Regions from separate parts of the Paenarthrobacter sp. 10L412 genome, predicted to be linked through region 1. Evidence: predicted binding sites of a transcription regulator. Region 1 holds the regulator's gene; the other holds the start of a gene.
The links. Region 1 encodes LexA, which represses DNA repair genes until DNA is damaged. Its sites were predicted from a motif close to TCGAACANNTGTTCGA; they were not measured.
Positions count from the first base shown of each region.

Region 2: the regulator LexA is predicted to act here: its motif matches at 1,468-1,483, upstream of AC1DD7_RS05315 (shikimate dehydrogenase).

Region 1 is NZ_JBFTJT010000002.1:50,725-53,931, reverse strand. It holds gene AC1DD7_RS02005 (ATP-dependent DNA helicase) at 1-1,346, shown strand, start outside; gene lexA (transcriptional repressor LexA) at 1,356-2,099, opposite strand; gene AC1DD7_RS01995 (LysM peptidoglycan-binding domain-containing protein) at 2,455-2,814, shown strand; gene AC1DD7_RS01990 (histidinol-phosphate transaminase) at 2,892-3,207, shown strand, end outside.
Region 2 is NZ_JBFTJT010000004.1:36,397-39,603, forward strand. It holds gene AC1DD7_RS05310 (bifunctional sugar phosphate isomerase/epimerase/4-hydroxyphenylpyruvate dioxygenase family protein) at 1-453, opposite strand, end outside; gene AC1DD7_RS05315 (shikimate dehydrogenase) at 453-1,370, opposite strand; gene AC1DD7_RS05320 (IclR family transcriptional regulator) at 1,575-2,345, opposite strand; gene AC1DD7_RS05325 (MFS transporter) at 2,548-3,207, shown strand, end outside.

The DNA.
Region 1 (3,207 bases):
TGGTGACCAACCATGCCATGCTGGCCGTCAGTGCCTTCGAAGGACTTGCTGTCCTGCCCGAGTACGACGTCGTGGTGGTTGACGAAGCGCATGAGCTGCAGGACCGGGTCACGGGGGCCGTTACAGGTCAGCTGTCCGTGGCAATGGTGCATGCTGCCGCTTCGAGCGCGCGCAAACACACTGCTATTACCGTAGACGCCCTGAACGCGGCAGCCGATCGACTGGACATGGCCATTGCCGGAGTCCCCAACGGTCTGCTGCCCAATGGGCTCAACGACGAACAACTGGACTGCCTGGACCAACTGCGCGATGCCACACGCGCCGCACTGTCTGACTCGAAGACTGACTCTTCAAACGCGGTCGACGGCGGCAGGCAGCTTGCGCGCTCACGGCTCATGCTCATTCTGGAACTGTGCGAGCGGATGCTCGCAGCCAAGGAGAACCGTGAAGTGGTGTGGTTCTCCAGGAACAGCACCTTCGATCCCCAGCAGGGGTACTCGCACCCGGACGAGACCGCGCCCGCACTGATCAACATCGCCCCGCTTAGCGTTGCTGGCCGGCTGCGGGAAGGCCTTTTCGCGGGGCACACAGTGGTGCTTACTTCTGCCACGCTGGCTATTGGATCCGCCTTTGAGCCCGCAGCAGGTGGCCTGGGCCTCATTGGAGATGGTGCGCCCAGCTGGACCGGGTTGGACGTCGGATCGCCTTTTGATTATCCGAAGCAGGGTGTCCTTTACGTGGCCAAGCACCTGCCCAAGCCCGGCAGGGGCACTTCTCCCGAGGCACTGGATGAGCTTGAAGACCTCATCCGTGCATCCGGTGGGGGAGCCCTGTGCCTGTTCTCCTCACGTCGGGCGGCCGAGGAAGCCGCAGACGCGATGCGGCCACGGCTGGATGTGGACATCCTCTGCCAGGGGGAATCCACTATGGCAGCACTGGTGAAGCAGTTTGCCGATGAACCGGACACCTGCCTCTTCGGCACCATGTCCCTGTGGCAGGGCGTGGACGTCCCTGGCGGTTCATGCCGCCTTGTGGTGATTGACCGCATTCCGTTCCCGAGGCCCGATGACCCGCTGATGACCGCACGCTCGCGAGCCGTTGCACAGTCCGGGGGCAACGGGTTCATGGCGGTGTCAGCTACCCACGCGGCAATTCGTCTTGCACAGGGAGCAGGACGCCTTATTCGCTCCACCGGCGACAAAGGCGTGGTCGCTGTCCTGGACTCACGGCTTTCCACCGAACGGTACGGCGGGTTCCTGCGTGCCGCTTTGCCGCCATTTTGGGCAACGACGGACCGCAACGTGGTGCGCGGCGTCCTGGAACGCTTGGGCGCAAAGAAAACGTAGGCGAACGCCCTAGAGGGAGCGCAGGACCGAGACGACCTTGCCCATAATGGTGGCTTGGTCTCCAAGTATCGGCTCGTACTGCGTGTTCTGGGGGAGCAGCCAGGTGTGGCCGTCCCGCTGGCGGAAGGTTTTTACTGTGGCTTCGTCATCCAGGAGTGCTGCCACGATGTCACCGTTGATGGCGTCATTCTGGCGGCGGACAACCACCCAGTCACCGTCACAAATTGCGGCATCGATCATTGAGTCCCCAGCGACCTTCAGCATGAACAGTTCGCCGTGGCCCACCAGTTGCCGGGGCAGGGGCAAGACGTCCTCAATAGTCTGGTCGGCCAGGATGGGCCCACCGGCTGCGATGCGTCCTACCAAGGGCACCATCGCGGTGTCGCTGGCGCTGGCCAATTCCGTCACGGCAAGTCCACCTGCGCTGCGCAGTGTAGTAGCTGCTTCAACTCCGGGAATTGTGCCGCCGTCAAGGGTCAAAGGCATGAGTACTTCCATGGCGCGGGGGCGCTTGGGATCTCTGCGCAAGTAGCCGAGCTTCTCCAACTGGGAGAGCTGGTGCGTGACGCTGGAGAGGCTCGCGAGACCAACGGTGTCGCCAATCTCGCGCATGCTGGGCGGATACCCGTTGTCATTGACAGAGCGCTGGATGGTTTCCAGGATTTTCTTCTGCCGGACAGTCAGGCTTTTGGGACTCTTTTGAGGCTGCTGGCTCCGCAGGGGTGCCCCGCCGCCGGTGGCTTTCGCTGCCATGTTCGCCATTGCCCTTCCGTTCCGCCCGGTCACGGTCTGAAGTGCGCCCGGGGATGTTGGATCTGAAAAAATGTCAGACCCTCCTGTTCCACTGAAACAGTGCCTGTTTCTTCACTCAAACCTAGGCCAGGCACAGGCGTTTATCAAACATTCGTTCTAGCGAGTCTCGACACCGTTCGTTGATAAGTGCTAAAAATGTCATAGCAAGGTTCGAATATGTGTTCTATAAAAGTTGAACGCAGTTCGGATGTTCGAAGAAAGTGTTCGAACATCCGGGCCGGGTACAACGAGCACAAGGAATTGGCAGCCGGCAACGGGCATCCGATGCAGGCAATCGCTCAGAAGGGCTCAGCTCATGTCCGCAATCTCAACGTTCCATGAATTCCGCAACACTCCGGCTCCTGCGCGTCTCCGGCTAACCCAACGCGGCAGGATCGTCTTCTTCGGAATTCCCACCATGCTGCTCCTTGCCGCGCTGCTGAGCCTTGCCGGCTTCATCAACTCCCCGGCCAAAGCTTCTGATTCCCAAGGCCAGCTGCGGCCGCCGGTGGCCGTTACGGTGACTGTCCAGCCCGGGCAGTCCCTGTGGGGCATCGCCGGTGCGGCCGCGCCGGAGCGGGACCCTCGTGATGTCATTGCAGAAATCATCCAGTTGAACGATCTCCGCGGGGGACGCATCCAGCCTGGCCAGCAGCTGTTCGTTCCCGCCAATTGAGCGGCCAGGGTGCTATGGGTCACCGTCCCTGGCGTCACAGTTACTCTGCAGTCGCACCGGCACCTTAAACTGTCTTGGTGAGTGACCAGCTTGAGCGACTTGACCGACTTCCCCTCCGGACCAACCTGCGTGGACTGAGCCCCTACGGCGCACCGCAGCTTGATGTCCCCATTTTGCTCAACGTCAACGAGAACACCCATGGCGTGCCGGCCGATGTGCAAGCGGCCATTACCGAGGCTGTTGCGGCCGCGGCCACAGGCTTGAACCGATACCCTGACCGCGAGTTCACCGAACTTCGTGAATCCCTCGCCGATTACCTCGGACACGGGCTTTCCGCGGAGAATATCTGGGCAGCCAACGGCTCCAACGAGGTCCTGCAGCAGATTCTGCAGG
Region 2 (3,207 bases), on a different contig from region 1:
CAGGCGATACGCGTGCTCGTAATCGTTGACGTACTTACCCCAGGCCAATGCCTCGTAGGCAACCTTGACGCCATGGTCCCCGGCAAGTTCAGCAAGCTCTGCCAGTTGGGAGGCGCGAAGTTCGTCGTCGTTGATTGTTGCCGTGGCCACGTTGGAGCAGACCAGGATGGTGTCCACGCCCAGGCGGGACATGAGCTTGAACTTGGCCTCGGCCCGGCGAAGGTTGGCCTTGAGCAGGTCCGGGGTGACGCCGTCGAAATCGCGGAATGGCTGATAGAGGTCCAGACCCAGGCCGAGATCGGCAGCCATTTTCCGCACTTCCTCGGGGCTGAGCGGCGAGATGACGAGGTCTTGCTCGAAGATTTCGATGCCGTCAAAGCCCGCTATTGCGCAGGCCTGCATCTTCTCTTTCAGTGTGCCGGAGAGGCAGACGGTGGCGATTCCAGTGCGCATCAGTGGGCCGCCTTCGCCAGTACCGTGGCGGAGAGTTGGGTTGCGGCATCTTCCACGGCGATCAATTCCAGGAAGTGTGCCCGCATGCGGTCACGATCGGCGTCGCGTCCGGTGAAGAGCTGGAAAGCGTCGGCCGCCTGACCGACTGCCATCCTGCCGCCGTCGAGGACGTCGCAACCCTTGGCGCGCGCCTCGCGGACCAGGCGCGTGTCGATCGGCCGGTAGACGATGTCGGCAACCCAGTGGCGCGGTTCCAGGAGGTCGATGTCCAGCGGCAGTCCCGGATGGGCGGCCATACCGATAGGCGTGCAGTGCACCAAGCCATCGGCGAGCGGCATGATCTCGCTCAGCTCGGCGGGAGTGCGCGGCGTGATCGTGGAGGCCGGGAAAAGTTCGCCGAGTTCCGTGGCACGTTCGGCTGCACGTGTGGAGTCCATGTCCACGAGGTCCAGCGTGCTGACGCCGGCTTTGAGCAACGCGTACGCGACCGCGGACCCGGCACCGCCAGCACCAAGCTGGACCACGCGGTCGAGCTTCGCATCCGGCAGCCCGTCGGCGAGCGCCGAGCCGAATCCGGAGAAGTCTGTGTTGTGGCCGATGAATCGACCATCCTGAATCAGGACTGTATTGACGGCACCCAGGCTGCGGGCGTCGTCGGAAATCTCGTCAAGGTGCTCCAGCACCAGCTGCTTGCACGGGTGCGTGATGTTCAGGCCATTGAAGCCCATGCGCTGGGCTGCGGTGAGGAGGTCCCCGACGGCGGTGGCCGGCAAGGCCAGGTCCAGCAGGTCGATGGGGCGGTACAGCAAGCGAAGGCCCTGCACATCGGCTTCGCGTTCGTGCATGGGCGGCGTGAGCGAGGGCATGACGCCTTCGCCTATGAGGCCCACCAGAACGGACTCGGCTCGGTTGCTCATCCTAAAGCTCCTTTGACTTCAGCACCGCCGGGTTTTTGGCACTTTCTGGGGCGCCGCTCCCCGGGGTGTTATTTAGGTTACTACAAGTGTTCATATTCCGCACGCTTGTTCTTATCGCGAACATTTGCGCTCCCCTCACCCAACTAGGGGACAGATAACGCCCCACTGGGGGCTCATAGCGACATGTCCTGTCCCCCAGTTGGGCTAGCGCTGGGGCAAGCGGGCCGCGAGTTCAGCCGCAGCTTCCTGCAACGTGGGGACGTGGGCGATGAGTTCGTCCATGGTGAGACGAAAGACCGGAACAGCCGTGGCGAGAGACGCAAAGGCGTGGCCTTGGGAATTGAGGACCGGCACCGCGACCGCGCGCATGCCGATCTCGTTTTCTTCATCCATCACCGCGTAGCCCTGCCGGCGCACCTGCTCAATCTCTGCCCGGAATGCAGCCCGATCGGTAATGGAGCGCTCAGTGAGTGGCTCCAAAGGCAACTCTTCGAGCAGTCGTTCGCGTTCGGCGTCGTTCTCAAAAGCGACAATCGCCTTACCCACGGATGTCGTGTGCAGCGCGCCCAGATGGCCGGGATCGCTGGTGACGCGGAAGGTCTTGGGACCGTCCACCTTGTTCACGGTCAGATGATGGTTTCCGTCGCGCACGGAGAGGATGGTTGCTTCCTCGGTCCGCTCCGTAACGCGCTGGAGTACAGGAAGGGCCGTTGCTGCGAAACCGTGGTGGTTGGAAACCCGCTGGCCCAGCTGGAAGACCCGCAATCCCAAGTGATACCGACGGCCGTCGGGCTCGTAATCCACGAATCCGTCGCGCGTCAGTGAGCCGAGCAGCCGGTAGGTGGTGCTGAACGGAAGTCCCGCACTCCTGGCCAGATCCGCGGCACTCGCGCCTTTGGGCTCATTTCCCAGCAATACCAACAGGCCCAGGGCCTTGCCGACCATGTCGGTCTTTGTGTCCTCTTTCACACTCATGCTTAGATGCTCTCACATCGTGAGAGCTATTTCTAGATAGTGGGGACAAGTCTTGACAAGTGACCCCAGTCACGGCCACTATTGCTGTATTGCACAAGTAGCTCTCACCATGTGGTTACTTTGGGATTGATCCGGCCGCACCTCGCTCTGGTCTTCCCGCAGAAGCTAGATCCGCGACATCGTCGTCACAGAAGGAACACCCATGAGCCACACAATGCCGTCAGCGACGCCAGGCACAGTTACCCCAGCAGGAACTCCCAAGAAGGCGGCACTCGCCAGCTTCCTGGGAAGCGCAGTGGAGTACTACGACTTCTTCATCTTCGGCTCCGCCGCCGCCTTGATCTTTCCGCACGTGTTCTTCCCGGACGCGGACACCAACGCATCCATCATGTCCTTCGCAACCTTCGGCTTCGCCTACGTTGCCCGTCCTGTAGGCGCCGTCATCCTGGGGCACTTCGGCGACAGGATCGGCCGACAAAAGGTCCTCATGTTCACACTGGTCCTGATGGGTGCCGCCACTTTCGTGATCGGCTGCCTCCCGGACTTCAAGACCATTGGCTGGTGGGCTCCCGTCCTGCTGGTACTCGCCCGCCTTGCTCAAGGTCTTTCGGCTGCCGGCGAGCAGGCCGGCGCCTCGTCAATGACGCTGGAGCACGCTCCGGACAACCGCCGCTCGTTCTTCACCTCGTGGACGCTGACCGGCACCCAGGGTGGCCAGATCCTTGCAGCCCTGGTGTTCATTCCAGTTCTCGCACTCCCGGACGAGGTCAAGTACGGCATCGGCTGGCGCATCCCGTTCTGGCTCAGCGCCGTAGTTGTCATCGTGGCGTTCTTCATCCGACGCACCCTGCACGAGCCGCCG